2 regions of the Paraburkholderia caffeinilytica genome follow, and region 1 is predicted to be linked to the other one. Evidence: predicted binding sites of a transcription regulator. Region 1 holds the regulator's gene; the other holds the start of a gene.
The links. The regulator HrcA, encoded in region 1, represses chaperone genes, less so after heat shock. The targets are predictions, from matches to a motif close to TTAGCACTCNNNNNNNNNGAGTGCTAA.
Positions count from the first base shown of each region.

Region 2: a site for HrcA is predicted at 2,919-2,945, ahead of rpoH (RNA polymerase sigma factor RpoH). Genes of this name have one in related genera too.

Region 1 is NZ_CP031467.1:2,708,457-2,718,290, forward strand. Features, by position in the region: gene recN (DNA repair protein RecN) at 1-139, opposite strand, end outside; gene DSC91_RS28415 (NAD kinase) at 220-1,122, opposite strand; gene hrcA (heat-inducible transcriptional repressor HrcA) at 1,477-2,496, shown strand; gene hemH (ferrochelatase) at 2,681-3,751, shown strand; gene DSC91_RS28430 (RNA-binding S4 domain-containing protein) at 3,760-4,167, shown strand; gene DSC91_RS37935 (hypothetical protein) at 4,139-4,300, opposite strand; gene grpE (nucleotide exchange factor GrpE) at 4,680-5,264, shown strand; partial or broken gene DSC91_RS38695 (thioredoxin family protein) at 5,333-5,475, shown strand; gene dnaK (molecular chaperone DnaK) at 5,703-7,664, shown strand; gene dnaJ (molecular chaperone DnaJ) at 7,931-9,073, shown strand; gene pabB (aminodeoxychorismate synthase component I) at 9,098-9,834, shown strand, end outside.
Region 2 is NZ_CP031467.1:2,528,138-2,537,971, forward strand. Features, by position in the region: gene DSC91_RS27625 (cytochrome ubiquinol oxidase subunit I) at 1-1,320, opposite strand, end outside; gene cydP (cytochrome oxidase putative small subunit CydP) at 1,310-1,570, opposite strand; gene rpoH (RNA polymerase sigma factor RpoH) at 1,920-2,855, opposite strand; gene DSC91_RS27640 (acyloxyacyl hydrolase) at 3,219-3,782, shown strand; gene DSC91_RS27645 (nuclear transport factor 2 family protein) at 3,826-4,209, shown strand; partial or broken gene DSC91_RS27650 (2-isopropylmalate synthase) at 4,261-4,502, opposite strand; gene ybiB (DNA-binding protein YbiB) at 4,554-5,525, opposite strand; gene DSC91_RS27660 (fumarylacetoacetate hydrolase family protein) at 5,826-6,524, shown strand; gene maiA (maleylacetoacetate isomerase) at 6,550-7,194, shown strand; gene ftsY (signal recognition particle-docking protein FtsY) at 7,271-8,401, opposite strand; gene rsmD (16S rRNA (guanine(966)-N(2))-methyltransferase RsmD) at 8,642-9,256, shown strand; gene coaD (pantetheine-phosphate adenylyltransferase) at 9,368-9,834, shown strand, end outside.

The sequences.
Region 1 (9,834 bases):
CGAGCGCGAGGGCCAGTGCGTCGATCAGGATCGACTTGCCGGCGCCTGTTTCGCCTGAGAAAACGGTGAAGCCGCTGTCGAATTCGAGATCGAGCGCGGCGACGATGACGAAGTCGCGTATCGAGAGGTGGCGAAGCATGGAGGTCGTCTGGTGAGCTTGAGATTCAGGGTTCGGCCGCGGCGGCGTTCGTGTTCTGGCGGTCCGGCATTCGGGGCCGCTCAGGGCTTGATATCTTCTTCGTGCGACGGGTATTCGTTCCAGTGCAGCTTCTTGCGCAGCGTCGCGAAATGGCTGTAGCCGACCGGGTGCAGCATCGGCACCGTATGACGCGAGCGGCGCACTTCGATCGTGTCGCCCAATTCCAGCGAAGTGAACGACTGCATGTCGAAATTGACGTTCACTTCGCGGCCCGAGACGATCTGAATGCTCACCTTCGAGTCGTCCGGCAGCACGATTGGCCGGTTCGACAGGGCGTGCGGCGCGATCGGCACCAGCACGATGCCTTGCAATTGCGGATGCAGGATCGGCCCTTGCGAAGACAGCGCGTAAGCGGTCGAGCCCGTGGGCGTGGCGACGATCAGGCCGTCGGAGCGCTGGTTGTACATGAAGCGCCCGTCCACCGAGACATGCAGTTCCGCCATCCCGGAGAAACCGCTACGGTTGACCACCACGTCGTTGAAGGCCAGTGCGTGATAGATCGGCGCGCCGTTGCGCATGATGCGCGCTTCGAGCAGCATGCGCTCTTCGCGCTCGAAGTTGCCCGAGAGCATTTGCGGCACGATCTCGCGCATGTCGGAGATCGGAATGTCGGTAATGAAGCCGAGCCGCCCGTGGTTGATGCCGATCAGCGGCGTGCGGTAGGGCGCAAGCTGGCGGCCGATGCCCAGCATCGTGCCGTCGCCGCCCAGCACGACGGCAACGTCGGCGCGCGCGCCGATCTCGGCGGGACGCAGCGCCGGATAGTCGGTGACGCCGATTTCGGCGGCGGTGTCGGCTTCGAATACAACCTCGAAGCCGCGTCTCGCGATGCACGAGGCGAGCTCGGTCAGCGGCTCGCCGATGCCCGGCGTATTGTTGCGCCCGACGAGCGCGACGGTCTTGAACTGGCTGGTCACTTGCATGCCGGCATTACACCATAGGTAGGGCCTGAAAAGAACCGCAGACAGACCCGGTAGCGAGCCGGCGCAAGCGGGCTGCCAGCGCATTGGGCGATTATCGTTAGAATGGTGAAACCTTGATGACATGCACGCCGGTTGTAGTGCGGCGGCGTGCCGCCGGCGGACGCACCGAAGTGGCGGCCGGCGAGGCGCGGAGCCCGAGTCCGGGCGGCGCGCTGGCAAGGACGCTGGACACGGCGCCAGTCAAGGCGCTGCACGGAACACCAGGCGCCGCCCCGCCAACCGGCGGCGCGATAGTCAGGGGTTGGCGCCGTTAGCGCTCGCTGTAGCCGCGTCATTGAGCTAAAATTTTCCGTCATGCTAGATCCTCGCGCACAAACCCTCCTCAAAACGCTGATCGAGCGCTACATCGCCGAAGGTCAGCCGGTCGGCTCGCGCACGTTGTCACGCTATTCCGGCCTCGAACTGAGCCCGGCGACGATCCGCAACGTGATGTCCGATCTCGAGGATCTGGGGCTTGTGATCAGTCCGCATACTTCCGCGGGCCGCATTCCGACACCGCGTGGCTACCGGCTGTTCGTCGATACCATGCTGACGGTGGAATCCGCCGCGGACGAAGAAGCGGTGATGCGTATCGTCAAGACTACGCTGCAGGCGGGTGAGCCGCAGAAAGTCGTCGCCGCGGCGGCCGGCGTGCTGTCCAATCTGTCGCAGTTTGCCGGTGTGGTGCTTACCCCGCGCCGCAGCCACGTGTTCAAGCAGATCGAATTCATGCGCCTGTCGGACAAGCGCATCCTGCTGATCATCGTGACGCCCGAGGGGGACGTGCAGAACCGCATCATGGCAACTCAGCGCGATTTTTCGCCGGCGCAGCTGGTGGAGGCCTCCAACTACATCAACGCGCACTTCGCGGGCCTCTCGTTCGACGACGTGCGCCGCCGCCTGCGCGAAGAAATCGACGAATTGCGCGGCGACATGACCACGCTGATGCACGCCGCGGTCACGGCCAGCACGGATGAGTCCGACACCGGCGAGACCGTGCTGATTTCCGGCGAGCGCAACCTGCTCGAAGTCGCCGACCTGTCGTCGGACATGGCGCGCTTGCGCAAGCTGTTCGATGTGTTCGACCAAAAGACCAGTCTCCTTCAGTTGCTCGACGTGTCGAGTCACGCCGCCGGCGTGCAGATTTTCATTGGCGGCGAGTCGAATCTCGTGCCAATCGAGGAAATGAGCGTCGTCACCGCGCCTTATGAGGTGAACGGCAAGATCGTCGGCACGCTCGGCGTGATCGGGCCGACCCGCATGGCCTACAACCGCGTGATTCCGATTGTCGACATCACCGCGCGGCTGCTTTCCCTGACGCTGAGTCAACAGTAACCGGCAGCAAGCCGCGGTTACTGCCGGCTGCGGCACTTCATGTCGCAAATGATGCGCGACGGCGCGCCGCTTGCCAATTGGCCGAATGGCCAGGGGCCCCTGGCGGACCTTGCAATGGACCGCGCCGCTATAATGAATTCCACCTGAACCGACTCTCCGCCCAAAGCGGTTACCTCTGCTGCCTATGCGCTTCGACCTCGAGCGGCCATCGCAGAACGCCACGTCACACCGTGTCGCCGTGTTGCTGATCAATCTCGGCACGCCCGACGCGCCGACGCCGCGTGCGGTCCGTCGCTATCTTGCGCAGTTCCTGTCCGATCCTCGCGTGGTCGAAATTCCGGCGCTGCTCTGGCAGGTGATCCTGCGGTTGTTGATTTTGCCGTTCCGGAGCCCCGCGTCGGCGAAGAAGTACGCGGCTGTGTGGATGCCGGAAGGCTCGCCGCTGCGTGTCTTCACGGAGAAGCAGGTGGAGGGTTTGCGTCATCTGTTGCAATTGAACGACTACACGGTGTTGGTCGACTACGCCATGCGCTACGGCACGCCCGGTATTCCGGCCATGCTGAACCAGCTCAAACTGGCGGGCGCCGAGCGTGTGCTGCTGATGCCCATGTATCCGCAATATTCGTCGTCGACCACGGCCACGGCTTTCGACGAAGCCTTTTCGGCCCTCAAGCGCATGCGCAATCAACCGGAAATCCGCACGGTGCGCCAGTATGCCGATCATCCTGCGTATATCGCCGCGCTCGCCGCACAGGTGCATCACTACTGGCATCAGCATGGCCGGCCGGACTTCGCGGCGGGTGACAAGCTGGTGCTGAGTTTTCACGGCGTACCCAAGCGCACGATGGATCTTGGCGATCCGTATCACGAGCAATGCCAGCAAACCGGCGCGTTGTTGATGCAGGCGCTGGGACTGACGCAGGTGGAATGCCGCATCACCTTTCAGTCGCGCTTCGGCAAGGCCGAGTGGCTGCAACCGTACACCGCACCCACATTGAAGGAATTGGGCTCGGCAGGCGTGCGGCGTGCCGACGTGTTCTGCCCGGGCTTTACCGCCGATTGCCTTGAAACGATTGAAGAGATCGGCATGGAAGTGCGCGACGAGTTCCTCCATGCGGGTGGCCAGGAATTTCACCGGATTCCCTGCGTGAACGCCTCGCAGCCGTGGGTCGCCGCGCTTGGCGAAATCGTCGCGCAGAATCTGCAGGGCTGGCCCGTGCAAGCGGTGCCGGTGCCGCATACGAGCGGGGCGTAAGCAGGCTCATGAATTACAGGATCTCGACCGAACCGGGCGCGAAGCTGCGCATCGACAAATGGCTTTGGGCGGCGCGCTTCTTCAAAACCCGTTCGCTGGCGGCGGATGCCGTCGACAAAGGGCATGTGCGCATCGGCGGCGCGAATGTCAAACCGGCCAAGGATGTGCGCGTCGGCGACCTGGTCGAGATCGAGATCGAGCGGATTGTCTGGCAAGTGGAAGTGCTGGGCGTGTGCGACGTGCGCGGCCCAGCCAGCGTCGCGCAGACGCTTTACGCGGAAACCGAGGAGAGCAAGGTGAAGCGGCAGGTCGAGCAGGAGCGGCGCAAGACGTACCGCGAGCCGGCTGCCGCTTTGCACGGCAGACCGACCAAGCGCGACCGGCGCACTATCGACAAACTTTCAGGTGGGGATTGAACAATTGTTCCATCGTCGCGTGCACACCGCCGTATTCGGTGGTGTGATCGTTGACGGCCCCGGACATGCAGATGGTCGTGGTGCCCGCGATCAGTACCAATGCGACCACCGATATTGCAAAGGTCAGTTTCACGGTACTCCCCTTGGGAAGATTCAGGACGGAAACAGGCGAATCAGGTGGAATTGAAAAATGTCGGTAAGGCTTACGTTAGATTAGGGTTAACGTGTCTTTTCCGACGCTTTATTGGAGCATAGGCCACTTGTCGGGCGCACTCAATCTCAATCTGATTGCGACGCAATAATGGTTGTAACCGGGCATTTCCGTCGCGCGTCCACGGTGCGAAAAGTTCCGGGAGAGGCGCTTGAAATGGGTCTTTCCGGCCCCATCTGCCGTTTCGATCCGCGTTAACGTACCAAGTTGTCTGTCGCAATTTTGCAACGCACAAATTGCGACAGCTTTTGACGCGTTGCCGTCACCGTTAGCTTTAACTTTTTTAACGACTTTCAGCGACATGGAAAACACGCAAGAGAACCCGACGAGCCAGAATCCCACGCCCGCCGACGAAACCGCGCGCCAGGCCGCCGAGGCTGCGGCATCCCAGCAGGACGCGGCTGCAAGCGCTGCGCCTGAAGCGCCGGCAAGCGGTGCGGAAGCCGCATTGGCCGAAGCAGAAGCGAAGATCGTCGAGTTGCAGGAAAGCTTCCTGCGGGCGAAGGCTGAGACTGAAAACGTGCGCCGCCGCGCCCAGGAGGATGTCGCCAAGGCGCACAAGTTCGCGATCGAAAGCTTCGCTGAGCATTTGCTGCCGGTGGTCGACAGCCTCGAAGCGGCGGTTGCCCACTCGTCCGACGACCTGCAAAAGGTGCGCGAAGGCGTCGAACTCACGCTGCGCCAGCTTTCCGGCGCGCTGGAGAAGGGTCGCGTCGTCGCCCTGAACCCGGTTGGCGAGAAGTTCGACCCGCACCGTCACCAGGCTATTTCGATGGTGCCGGCCGACCAGGAGCCGAACACCGTCGTTGCTGTGCTGCAAAAAGGCTTCGTGATCGCCGACCGCGTGCTGCGTCCGGCGCTCGTGACGGTCGCGGCGCCGAAGTAAGCAGTACAAGCCGCGGCACAGGCCACAGCAGAAGCTGTTTATCAGCCGTTCCGCCGACAGGCGCCGTTATGGCCAACATTCCCGTGGACGCCACTGCGTTCGCTGTCTTCGGCATGCAGGAGCTCAGCGCCGAGTCATTCGGCGCCGGCTGGCCGAAACGGGTGATGGGCTGCCCGTGGTGTTTTTCCGGGATCTCGCCTGCTTCGGCTGCTAGATCGCCAGGAAGGCCAGGCTGGCGCAGCCGGACGCGATGGTGAAAAAAGCGGCAAAAGTTCGACCGATTGAAAAAAATTAAAGACCGCATCGTAAAAGAGGTCTTGAAAACGATGCGGACGCACTTATGTTGAGTGCAGGTAGGAATTCAGAGCGGATCGCCTTACCGCCAGCTGGGCAAACAAGGCGATTCCCGCAGCGATCAAAGTCAGGAGATTAGTAAAAATGGGCAAAATCATCGGCATCGACCTCGGCACGACCAACTCGTGCGTGGCGATCATGGAAGGCAATTCGGTCAAAGTGATCGAGAACTCGGAAGGTGCGCGCACCACGCCGTCGATCATCGCTTACATGGAAGACGGCGAGATTCTCGTCGGCGCGCCGGCTAAGCGTCAGTCGGTCACGAACCCGAAGAACACGCTGTACGCCGTCAAGCGCCTGATCGGCCGCCGCTTCGAAGAAAAAGAAGTGCAGAAAGACATCGGTCTGATGCCGTACAAGATCATGAAGGCCGACAACGGCGACGCATGGGTCCAGGTGCGCGACGACAAGCTGGCACCGCCGCAAATCTCGGCGGAAGTGCTGCGCAAGATGAAGAAGACCGCTGAAGACTACCTCGGCGAGCAGGTCACCGAAGCGGTGATTACGGTTCCCGCGTACTTCAACGACAGCCAGCGTCAGGCCACCAAAGACGCAGGCCGCATCGCCGGTCTGGAAGTGAAGCGGATCATCAACGAACCGACCGCAGCCGCTCTGGCATTCGGTCTGGACAAGGCCGAAAAGGGCGACCGCAAGATCGCGGTGTATGACCTGGGCGGCGGTACGTTCGACGTGTCGATTATCGAAATCGCCGACGTTGACGGCGAAATGCAGTTTGAAGTGCTGTCCACGAACGGTGACACGTTCCTCGGCGGCGAAGACTTCGACCAACGCATCATCGATTACATCATCGGCGAGTTCAAGAAGGAGCAGGGCGTCGATCTGTCGAAAGACGTGCTCGCGCTGCAACGCCTGAAGGAATCGGCTGAAAAGGCGAAGATCGAACTGTCGTCGAGCCAGCAAACCGAAATCAACCTGCCGTACATCACGGCCGACGCGTCGGGTCCGAAGCACTTGAACCTGAAAATCACGCGCGCCAAGCTGGAAGCGCTGGTCGAAGAACTGATCGAACGCACGATCGAACCATGCCGCACGGCGATCAAGGATGCGGGCGTGAAGGTCGGCGAAATCGACGACGTGATTCTGGTCGGCGGTATGACCCGCATGCCGAAGGTGCAGGAAAAGGTTAAGGAATTCTTCGGCAAGGATCCGCGCCGCGACGTGAACCCGGACGAAGCCGTGGCCGTTGGCGCCGCGATTCAAGGCCAGGTTCTGTCGGGCGACCGCACGGACGTTCTGCTGCTCGACGTGACCCCGTTGTCGCTCGGCATCGAAACGCTCGGCGGCGTGATGACGAAGATGATCAACAAGAACACCACGATCCCGACCAAGCACGCACAGGTCTACTCGACGGCTGACGACAATCAGAGCGCCGTGACGATCAAGGTGTTCCAGGGCGAGCGCGAAATGGCGGCGGGCAACAAGCTGCTGGGCGAGTTCAACCTTGAAGGCATTCCGCCGGCACCGCGCGGCACGCCGCAGATCGAAGTGAGCTTCGACATCGACGCGAACGGCATTCTGCACGTCGGCGCGAAAGACAAGGCGACCGGCAAGGAAAACCGCATCACGATCAAGGCGAACTCGGGTCTGTCCGAAGCCGAAATCGAAAAGATGGTGAAGGACGCCGAAGCGAACGCGGAAGAAGATCACAAGCTGCGTGAGCTGGCCGATGCCCGCAACCAGGGCGACGCACTGGTCCACAGCACGAAGAAGGCGCTCACCGAATACGGCGACAAGCTGGAAGCTGCTGAGAAGGAAGCGATCGAAGCCGCGCTGAAGGACCTCGAGGAAACGCTGAAGAGCGGTTCGAGCGACAAGGCCGCGATCGAAGCCAAGATCGAAGTGGTGGCCACCGCCTCGCAGAAGATGGGCGAGAAGATGTACGCCGACATGCAGGCAGCGCAAGGTGCCGAAGCTGCGGCAGCGGGCGCGGCAGGCGCGGGCGCATCGGCGTCGGCGGGTGGCGCGAACCATCAGCAGCAGGACGACGTGGTCGACGCCGAGTTCAAGGAAGTGAAGAAAGACTAAAGCCAGGTCGCAATCTGACCGTAAAGCCGCACACAGCAATGTGTGCGGCCTGGCTGCAAAACGGTTTGCTCCCGTCCGGGTGCATGAACCTGCAAAGCGGTTATCGCGCCTGGTGAGCCTGTTTGGGCTCTCCGGGCACATTTGTTTTATGGAGGGCGTTGTCTGAGCCGCGTAAAAACGGTTTGAACAGCGGCCGGACGAGTCGCAAGACTCCAGCATTCAAGAGGAGCCACCGCGTCGCATTGCGCGAGTGGCGTTGAACCGATATGGCGAAACGGGATTACTACGAGGTTCTGGGCGTCGCAAAGAACGCGAGCGACGACGAAATCAAGAAGGCTTATCGCAAGCTTGCGATGAAGCACCACCCCGACCGCAATCCGGGCAACAAGGATGCGGAAGAGCATTTCAAAGAGGTGAAGGAAGCCTATGAAATGCTGTCGGACTCGCAAAAGCGTGCCGCGTACGATCAGTACGGCCACGCGGGCGTCGATCCGAACATGGGCGGAGCCGGGGCGCAAGGCTTCGGCGGTTTTGCCGATGCGTTCGGCGATATTTTCGGCGACATCTTCGGCCAGGCAGCCGGCGGTGCCGCACGCGGCGGTGCCGGCCGTGCCGGTCCGCAGGTGTATCGCGGCGCCGATTTGCGTTACAGCATGGAAATCACGCTGGAACAGGCCGCGCATGGCTACGACACGCAGATTCGCGTGCCGAGCTGGGTGTCGTGTGAAATCTGTCACGGCTCGGGCGCGAAGCCCGGCACCAAGCCCGAGACCTGCCCGACCTGTAGCGGCTCGGGTTCGGTGCGGATGTCGCAGGGTTTCTTCAGCATCCAGCAGACCTGCCCGAAGTGCCACGGCACCGGCACCTATATCCCCGAACCGTGCGGCCATTGCCATGGCGCGGGCAAGGTGAAGGAAACCAAGACGCTGGAAGTGAAAATCCCGGCAGGCATCGACGACGGCATGCGTATCCGCTCGGCCGGCAACGGCGAGCCGGGTATCAACGGCGGTCCGTCGGGCGATCTGTACGTCGAGATTCACATCAAGCAGCACTCGGTGTTCGAGCGCGACGGCGACGATCTGCATTGCCAGATGCCGATTCCGTTTACCACGGCGGCACTCGGCGGCGAAATCGAAGTGCCGACCCTCGCGGGCCGTGCAAGCTTCACGGTGCCGGAAGGTACGCAATCGGGCAAGACGTTCCGTCTGCGTGGCAAGGGTATCAAGGGGCTGCGTTCGAGCATTGCAGGCGATCTTTACGTGCACGTGCAAGTCGAAACCCCGGTCAAGCTCACCGAGCCGCAGCGCGAGTTGCTTCAGCAATTCGAGAAGGCGCTCGTGGAAGGCGGCGCGCGGCATAGCCCGCAGAGCAAGAGCTGGTTCGATCGGGTGAAGAGCTTTTTCGATTAATAGCGGTTTGATTTGGCGGTAAGCATGACGGCAGATGAGCGCGACGCAGTGTTCGCGTTGCTCGACGATTGCGACGCGACGGCGGCGCGCCGTTCGAGTCGTCTGTACACGGGTTTTGTGCATGGACGGAGTTGCGCTGCGCCCGCGCAACTCGAAGCCGTGTGCGAGACCGTGGCCGCGGACACGCGGCGTGGTTTGCATGCCGTCGTGCTCGCCGACTACGAGTTTGGCCGGCATCTTCTCGACGGCGGCCTTCCTCACCGGGCATTGAAAGAAACGCAGCGTGGCGATGCCACGCTGCGTTTTTTATTGTTCGAACGTTGCGAGAAGCTATCGCGCGACGAGGTCGACGCCTGGCTCATGGCGCGCGACGGCGCAGCAGCCGACGCGTCGGTAGCAGGGACCGCAAACGTGCGTGCGAGCGTCGATCCAAAGCAATTCAACGAAGCGATCGACGCGATCCATGCCGCCCTGCGCGCGGGCGATTCTTACCAGGTCAACTATACGTATCGGCTGGGTTTCGACGTATTCGGCTCGCCGACCACGCTGTATCGGCGCCTGCGAGCGCGTCAGCCGGTTCCCTACGGCGCGTTGATCGCGTTGCCGGGCGACGAGTGGGTGCTGTCGTGCTCGCCGGAATTGTTCATCGAGAAGGAAGGCGCCATGTTGCGCGCCCGTCCGATGAAAGGCACGGCGCCACGGTCGGCAGATCCTGACGCGGATCGCAATGCCGCCGACTTCCTCGCGAACGACCCGAAGAA
Region 2 (9,834 bases), 180 kb from region 1:
AGCGAGCCACGGCAAGGGAATCGCCCACACAGCCCAGCGCAGGAACCAGCGGCGTTTCTCCAGCAGCAACGAGCGCTGCGCGCAGAACCAGAACGCCAGCACGAAGGTCGCAAGAAACAGGATGCCGAGACCGACCATCAGGCGGAACGAGAAGAACACGGGCGCCACCGGCGGAATCGTCTTCTTGGCGGCTTGCACGATCTGATCCGGCGTGGCGTCGGTGACGTTCGGCGTGAACTGTTTGAGCATCAGGCCGTAGCCGAGGTCTTTCTTGTGTGCGTCGAAAGCGGCCTTGGCTTCGTCCGTCGCGTCGCCCTGTTTCAGCTTTTGCAGCGCGGCGTAGGCGAGCATGCCGTTCTTGATGCGTACTTCGTTCTGCGCCATCAGGTCTTTCAGACCGACCACCGGTTCGTCGATCGAGCGCGTGGCGATGAGGCCGAGCGCATACGGAATGCGGATCGCGTAGTCGGTGCGCTCTTCCTTCTGGTTCGGAATGCCGATGATCGTGAAGGGCGCGGGTGCGGGCGCCGTTTCCCATTCGGATTCGATGGCGGCCAGCTTGATCTGCTGAACTTCGCCGGTGCGGTAGCCGGATTCGTCGCCGAGCACGATCACGCATAACGTCGAGGCCAGACCAAAACCGGCGGCAATCGCGAACGAGCGCAAGGCGAATTCGGTGTCGCGGCGCTTCAGCAGATACCACGACGACACGCCGAGCACGAACATCGAAGCGGTCACATAACCGGCCGATACGGTGTGCACGAACTTCACCTGTGCGACCGGATTGAACAGCACCGAGAAGATGCTGTCGAGTTCCATGCGCATGGTCTGGTAGTTGAAAGTCGCGCCGACCGGATTGTTCATCCAGCCGTTGGCCACCAGAATCCACAGCGCCGACAGGTTCGAGCCGAGCGCGACGAGGAACGTGACGGCCACGTGCTGCACTCTCGAGAGCCGCTTCCATCCGAAGAAGAACAGGCCGACGAAGGTGGATTCGAGGAAGAACGCCATCAACCCTTCGACGGCCAGCGGCACGCCGAAAATGTCGCCGACATAGTGCGAGTAGTACGACCAGTTGGTGCCGAACTGGAACTCCAGCGTAAGACCGGTGGTCACGCCCATCGCAAAGTTGATGCCGAAGAGCTTGCCCCAGAATTGGGTCATGTCCTTGTAGATCTGCTTGCCGGTCATCACATAGACCGACTCCATGATGACCAGCAACCAGGACAGACCGAGCGTGAGCGGCACGAACAGAAAGTGATAAAGCGCCGTGATGGCGAACTGGAGGCGCGACAGTTCTACGACTTCGCTAACGGGCATGTTGATCACCTTGGGACGGATGCGAGGCAGGCACGGACAGCAGCGCCTGCGCGACTTGTTCAGGCGGCAGCGACATATGCTCCGCCTGCGGATGATTGAAGAACGCGTACTTGAGCGCCATCAGCAGAGCGAATTTGATGGCGAGGACGATGGCGATATCCCGCGCCAGCGTCGGACCGCGTGCCCAGGCGGCGAGCCGTTTGCGCAGGCTCGAGCGAGGGTTGCTATTGCGATTCAGGGCTAGGGTCATGATCGGTCGAAGGCAACTTCACGCCGGTGTGTCCGGCTGGAACCAGGCTGCGTGAGCGGCCTGGCGAGTGCATCCCGATTCTAGGAGCAAGGACCTTGCGCGCGTGAGTCCGGCACTGCGGCATTGGGTCGCGAACGTCGCCCCGTGCGGACAGTATTGCGATGGGGATTGCGATACGTCAAGAAAGCCGTGTTTGACCGGTAAGTTTCTGATCGAGGACGCGTGCGTCTGCGATTGAGCGCATGCACCGGCGAGCGGGCACAAAAAAGCCCTGCCTTCTTGCGAGGGCAGGGCTCCGTGATCAACCAGTGTGCGCCGGACGAACCGGCACGATTCAAGGTTTCAGGCTTTACGCATATTCGCTCAACGCGCCGCGCATTTTCTTCATTGCGCTCGCTTCGATCTGGCGAATGCGTTCGGCCGACACGCCGAATTCGTCGGCCAGTTCATGCAGCGTCGAGCCGCCCGAACCGTCGTCTTCCACCTTCAGCCAGCGTGCCTCGATGATGCGGCGGCTGCGGGCGTCCAGCGCGTCGAGCGCGCTCGCGATACCGTCGCTTTGCAGCTTGTCGCGCTGACGCGAAGCCAGCACGGCAGTCGGCTCGCTATGCGAGTCGGCGAGGTAGGCGATCGGCGCGTACGACTCTTCGCCGTCTTCGACCTGGCCTTCCAGCGCGATATCGCCGCCGGACAAGCGCGTTTCCATCTCGGCCACTTCTTCCCGCTTCACGTTCAGCTCTTTGGCAAGACCTTCGATCTCGTCCGGCGTGAATGCACCCAGCCCCTGCTTGTGACTGCGCAGGTTGAAGAACAGCTTGCGCTGCGCTTTGGTGGTGGCAACCTTCACCATCCGCCAGTTGCGCAGAATATATTCGTGAATCTCCGCCTTGATCCAGTGCATGGCGTACGACACGAGGCGCACGTTTTGCTCGGGGTCAAAGCGCTTCACGGCCTTCATCAGGCCGATATTGCCTTCCTGGATCAGGTCGGCATGCGGCAGTCCATAACCAAGGTAATTGCGCGCGATCGACACGACCAGCCGCAGGTGCGACAGGACGAGACGGCGCGCGGACCCGAGGTTGTCCTGCTCGCGAAATTCGGTGGCGAACTGGCGTTCTTCCGCCGGCGTCAGCATCGGAATCCGATTTACGGCCTGGATGTAGGCGTCGATATTGCCCAGTTGACCGGGCAGCAGCGAGGAATGCGAGAGCGCCAGTGCACCTGCCGAAGCGGCCTTAGCCGACGACGGGCTCAAAGTACTCGGAAGGGTCATTGCATGGCTCACGTAGGAAACTCCTTTGGAATCAGACAAAAGCGTGTTCAGTTAAAACGACTCCAGCGTTGGATGTTAGCACTCTGATTTGCCGAGTGCTAATACTTAGAGGCCGTAGGGGCATCCAGGTTCCCCATTTCCTATTGAAATTTAGGTTTTGATAGCCATGTGCCGCGCCTGCTGCCCGTCGCATGCGCGCCGTAGAATTTACCTAACGTCTTCCTTTCGCCTTCATAAGTAACCGACTTTTTCTAAAATAGAAGTGACTAATTGCGGGAATTCACTATTCCTCAGACAATCCATCGGATCAGGATTGTCATTAGAATAGATACAACAATGTGCAGGTAATCAACGTTCGACCAGGTCGGGTGTTCGATGAACAACAAGAAAAATGTTTGGCGTGGTCTGGCTCTAAAAAGTGCGGCGGCGGCTTTTCTGCTTGCCGGCTCGGGCCTGGCGGCAGGTGACCAGTTCGGCGTGCAGATCGCCGGCGGTCTCGGCGATAACCACATCAAAAAACTCGATCTCGGTCTGGTGTGGGATCCGAACCTCACGTGGTGGCAGATCGGCGATTGGCATTTCTCGTTGATCGGCGAGGCCCACGTGGCCTGGTGGCATACCGATGAAGGGAATGTGCACGAGAACATCGGCGAAATCGGTGTGACGCCGATCATTCGCTTCATCGACGGAGCGGGTGCGATTCGCCCTTACATCGAAGCGGGCGCCGGTATCCGCCTTCTGTCGAGTCCGACCATCGCGTCTGACCTCTCGCTCGCGACTGCGTTCCAGTTCGCCTCCATGGCGGGTGTCGGCGTGCAGTTCGGCAACCGCCAGCAGTACCAGGCCGGTTACCGCTTCCAGCATATTTCCAACGGCGGTATCAAAGAGCCGAATCCTGGTATAAATTTCCACCAGCTATATTTGCAATATAACTTCTGACGACCGTGGCCACGTTCGGCTTACCGGTGCAAGGGGCTGAGCAATGGCGGCAAAGACAATTGAAGCGATTCGCGGACTCGAGCGAGAACGCTTCCGTGCGATGGTCGACGGCGACGGGCAGTCGCTCGATACGCTGCTCGCGGACAACGTGAGCTATGTCCATACGAACGGCAAGCGTGAAACGAAGCGGCAGTTCATCGACGGTATTACCGCCGGGCGCCGCCGCTATCGGCAGATCGAAGTGCAGTCGCAAGAAGTGCTGCCGGTGGGGCGCGAGACCTGCGTCGTCACCGGGCGCGCGCTGATCGAAATGGAAGCGAACAACGGAGCGCTGCTGTTTCCGATCGCGTACACGGCGATTCACACACAGGAAGATGGGCAATGGCGCCTGATCGCCTGGCAGGCGACGCGTTGCGCGATCGAGTGAGCCATGTGAGCCCACCCGTTTCGCTAGCCGCGCTGGGTGAGCGCCCTGTGAGCGCCCGGACGGGAGTTCGGGCGTGTTGAAGGTTTCGGGCGAATACTGGAACGTCCAGTGAGTATCAGGCCGCACCTGAACGTGTTCCTTGATGAGGCGCGTGAGGGTACGAACGCTTCAATCGTCACGTCGTCGGGAATGCGCTTTTCTTCGATCAGTTTGCGGACGAAATCGAAGTCGGTTTGCGAGACCGACGGGAAGCCGACCTCGATCTCCTTGAAGCAGATCGCGGCCGTCATCTTCGTGCTGGCGCGCGGCGCCGCACGCGCTGCATCGCACGCACGCCGCACACCTTATGCCGGCACTTTCGCGACATCGACGATCAGCTCCACTTGCCGCTCGATCGCGCTCGGGATGGGTGCTTCGCCGCGCAACACAGCATCGATCCACGCAGCCGTGGTCGGGGCGTCGCGCGCTTCGGGCAAGTCGACTTCAGGCGCATCGGGCGACGAGCGCTCATGCGGCACGCGCGTTTCGCAGATGCCGTCGTGCAGCCAATCCACTTGCACCTGGCGCCGCGTGTCGGCTACCGCTTCGCCTTCTGTGCCGCGCGCGAGCAGGGCGCCGCCCTCTGCGGCGGCCGGGTGTGTGTTGAACAGCTGCGTGAGACTGTCGCGATACGGCGGATGCGTGTAGTTCACGAGCCGCAACCCCGCGGGCGCGAACGGCTGCAGGATTTTCACGAGCGTATGGGTCGAATTGCGCACGCCCATCCGCCGACGCAGCGAGAGAAGGTGTGCGAGCTTCGGCGCGAGAACGTCGATTGGCGCGAACGCGAGACGCCGCTCGGCGAGACCGTCTTCGATGTCGGCATGCGATTGCGCGAGCGGGATCTGCAGATGCGTGAAGATTTCCGCGCTCGTCACGCGGCCCGGATCTTCGGTGACGCCATGCATGAGCACCGGCACACCCTCGCGTGCCAGCAACAGCGCCAGCAGCGGCACGAGGTTGGGCTGTTTGCGCGCGCCGTTATACGTGGGTATCGATACGGGCCGGAATGCGGCGTGCGGCAGATGAATCGGTTCGAACGACGCTTGCGCGCTGGCCAGCATGGCGGCGAGTTCATCGGCGGTTTCGCCTTTCACGCGATACGCGAGCAGCACGGCGCCGAGTTCGAGGTCGGACACTCGGCCGTCGAGCATCGCGGTGTAGAGCGCGCGCGTATCGTCAGCGGTCAGCGCGCGGGCGCCGTTCGGGCCGCGGCCGATTTCCTTGATATAGCGGGCGCAGGGGAAAGGAGTGGCGGTGTCGGCGGAGTCAGTCATCGGTCGCAGTGGGACGGGGTAGCGTGCCGCTTTGGGGCGGTCGGCCACGGAATTCAAAGGTTGTTATCTAGCGTCAGTATCGCATCTATAGCGGTCCGGCGATCTGGCGGTCCAGCGATCCGTCTGTCCAGATGGTCGGAGTTCCAGCAGTCAGGAGTTCCAGCGGTCCAGCGAGTCGATGCGCCAGGGCCGCCGATCCGCGCGTGCCGATGCCGATCCGCTGCACCGCGCTTTGCTGCGCGTTAAACTCGATGCTTTACCGCCGCGCGGGCGCGGCACAATCCAAAAACGGAGAACGGGATGAGTTACGTATTTGCACCCGCACCGGTCGTTGCGGTGCCGGTGGTGGGGGCCAGCGAGGCGTTCGCGGTGCGTCGCATCTACTGTGTGGGCCGTAACTACGAGGCTCACGCGCGCGAGATGGGGCATGATCCCGACCGCGAGCCGCCGTTCTTCTTCACCAAGCCGGCCGATGCCGTGCTGTATGTCGCGCCCGGTGCGACCGGCGAATTCCCCTATCCGTCGCAATCGAAGAACGTCCACTTCGAGATGGAACTGGTCGCGGCGATCGGCAAAGGCGGCAAGAACATTCCTGCCGAAAGCGCGCTCGACCACGTCTACGGCTACGCACTCGGTCTCGACATGACGCGCCGCGATCTGCAGGCCGAGGCGAAGAAGCTGGGCCGTCCGTGGGATACCGCCAAGGGCTTCGATTATTCCGCGCCGCTCGGTCCGATCCATCCGGTCACGACGGTCGGCCATGTCGGCAAGGGCGCGATCTGGTTATCGGTGAACGGCGAGGAAAAACAGAACTCGGACGTGTCGCAGCTGATCTGGTCGGTCGCCGAAACGGTTGCCTATCTGTCGACGCTGTTCGAACTGCAACCGGGCGATCTGATCTTCACCGGTACGCCGGAGGGTGTCGGCGCGGTGGTGCAGGGCGACCTCATGAAGGGCGGTGTGGACGGGCTCGGCGAGCTCAGCGTACGCGTCGTCTGAGGCGTGGTGGGAGGAGACACATAACATGAAGCTCTACAGCTATTTTCGTAGTTCGGCGTCCTATCGCGTACGCATTGCGTTGAACGTGAAGAATCTGCCGTACGACTACGTACCGGTGCACCTGGTGCGCGACGGCGGCGAGCAGCTGAAGCCCGAGTATCGCAAGGTGAATGTGGACGGCATCGTACCCACGTTTGTTGACGGTAACGAAGTCATGCCTCAGTCGCTCGCGATCATCGAGTATCTGGAGGAAACGCATCCCGAGCCGCCGCTCTTGCCGGGGACGCCCGCCGAGCGCGCCTATGTGCGTTCGGTGGCGCTGCAGGTGGCGTGCGAGATTCATCCGCTGAACAATCTGCGCGTGCTGAAATACCTGAAACACACGCTGTGTGTCGACGACGACGCGAAAGACGCGTGGTACAAGCATTGGGTCGAAGCGGGTTTTGCGACGCTCGAGGCGCATCTGGCGGGCGATTCGCGCACCGGCAAGCTTTGCTTCGGCGACACGCCGACACTGGCCGACGCCTGTCTGATTCCACAGGTATTCAACGCCCAGCGCTTCAAGGTGGATACGGCGAAGTTTCCGACGATTCAGCGCATCTACGATCATGCGATGCAACTCGACGCGTTCGCTCGTGCCGCGCCTGGTGTTCAGCCCGACGCGGAGTGATGCGGTGGTCTGAATGAAAAAAGGGCGTTCATTGTGAACGCCCTTTTTGCTTGTTTCGCGACGAACGGCGCTGCGTTCAACCGCCCAGCAACGCGTCCGAAAACTCCTCCGCGCTGAACGGCTGCAAGTCCTCCACCTTTTCGCCGACGCCGATGAAGTACACCGGAATCGGACGCTGCCGCGCAATCGCCGCAAGAATGCCGCCCTTCGCCGTGCCGTCGAGCTTGGTGACGACCAGGCCGGTGAGGCCGAGCGCGTCGTCGAAGGCTTTCACTTGCGCAAGTGCGTTCTGGCCGGTGTTCGCGTCGATCACGAGCAGCACTTCATGCGGCGCGCCGTCTTGCGCCTTGCCTATCACGCGCTTCACCTTGCGCAGTTCTTCCATCAGATGCAGTTGGGTCGGCAGGCGGCCGGCCGTGTCGGCCATCATGACGTCGATCTTGCGCGCCCGCGCGGCGCCGACCGCGTCGAAAATCACGGCTGCGGGGTCGCCGCTTTCCTGCGACACCACGGTCACGTTGTTACGTTGGCCCCAGATCGCGAGTTGCTCGCGCGCGGCGGCGCGAAAGGTGTCGCCCGCGGCCAGAAGTACCGATTGCTCGAAGCTTTGCAGATGCTTGGCGAGCTTGCCGATGCTGGTGGTTTTGCCCGCACCGTTGACGCCCGCGATCATCATGACCAGCGGTTGCGCGCGGCCGAGCATCAGCGATTTTTCCAGCGGCTTGAGCAAGTCGATCAGCAGCGTGCGCAGCGCCGTTTTCACCTGCTGAGGATCGGTGAGGCGCTCGGCGCGCACTTTCTCGCGCAACGATTCGAGCAGGAACTCGGTGGCTTCGACGCCGGCATCCGACATCAGCAGCGCGGTTTCGAGCTCTTCGTACAGATCCTCGTCGATCTTCGTGCCGACGAAAATACCGGTCAGGCTCGAACTCGTTTTCGACAGGCCGGTCTTCAGGCGAGTGAGCCAGGAGCGCCTCGCGCTTGCGTCCTGCATAGGTGGCGGGACGATTTCCACGGTTTCGAGCGCGGGGGCTTCGGGCTCATGGCGGGTAGCCGGAGCCGCCGGCCGCGGCGCAGTCGGCGCGACGGGCGCTTCCGGCGCCTCTACGGCGGGTACGGGCGCCAAGGCCTCCGGCGCCGTTTGCGATTCCTCTGGCGCGTTATCGGACTCTTTCGAACCCTTGAATCGTTTGAAAAAGCTGAACATGATCTGGCGTGGTGAGAGCGCGCGCCGATGCGCGCAGCCGGGACAGGCCCGTGGGAGCGGCAGGCAGCGTTGCGATGCGGGATGCAAGGCGCTGGAAGCCGCACATTTTATCAGGCGCGCCGCCACCCGTCGTATCGGCCGAACGGCCAGGCTGGACGCCGTGCGCCCCTGTGGTAACGTTGGCGCTCCAGTCCGCACGCATCGGCGTCGCGGGCGCTCCTATAACGTAATCGAAACTGCATGCCCCGTTCTGCTCCTTCACGCGCCCACGGCGCTTCGTCCAAAGGCGGCAAGCCGCACGCCATCCGTATCATTGGCGGCGACTGGAAGCGCACGCCGCTGCCCGTGCTCGATCTCGACGGCTTGCGCCCCACGCCCGACCGCGTGCGCGAAACACTGTTCAACTGGCTTGGCCAGCGGCTGGACGGCCAGCGCTGCCTCGATCTGTTCGCCGGTAGCGGCGCGCTCGGCTTCGAGGCCGCGTCGCGCGGCGCGGCGCGGGTGCTGATGGTCGAGCGCAACGCGCGGGCCGCCAGCCAACTGCGCGCGAACCAGGAGCGCCTGTCGGCGCGTACGATCGAAATCGCGGAAGCCGACGGCTTGCGCCTCGCGGCGAGTCTCGCCCCCGGATCGTTCGACGTGGTTTTCCTTGATCCGCCGTTCGGCGGCGATCTGCTCGACAAGGCGCTCGCTCTGGCCGTGCCGCTGCTGAGCCCGGACGGTTTTCTGTACGTGGAGGCAGGCGACGCGCTCGAACTGGCCGGGAACGAGACACTTGCCGGTTGGGAAATCGTGCGGCAAGGCAAAGCGGGCGCTGTCCACTTTCATTTGCTGCAGCGCGAAAATAAGGAATAATGCGCGTTCCAAAACAAGCAGCGGACGGTTACTGTCACGCGTGCGGTCGGTGCCAAATGCGTCGCGTGGACGCTTTGACGTGCCCATTTGTCTGAAGAGAGGAGAAGTCTCATGGTAGTCGCCGTGTACCCGGGCACGTTCGACCCGCTGACGCGCGGTCACGAAGACCTCGTTCGACGCGCGTCGAGCATTTTCGACACGCTGGTGGTGGGCGTTGCCGATAGCCGCAACAAGAAGCCGTTCTTCACGTTGAAAGAGCGCCTCGATATCGCTCATGAAGTGCTCGGGCACTACCCGAACGTTCAGGTGATGAGCTTCAAAGGGCTATTGAAGGACTTTGTCCGCAGCAATAACGCCCGGGTGATCGTGCGTGGCCTGCGCGCCGTCTCGGATTTCGAATACGAATTCCAGATGGCGGGCATGAACCGCTATCTGCTGCCGGACGTTGAAACGATGTTCATGACGCCGTCCGATCAGTACCAGTTCATTTCCGGCACCATCGTGCGTGAAATCGCGCAGCTGGGCGGTGACGTGAGCAAGTTCGTGTTCCCGTCGGTCGAAAAACGGCTGGAAGAGAA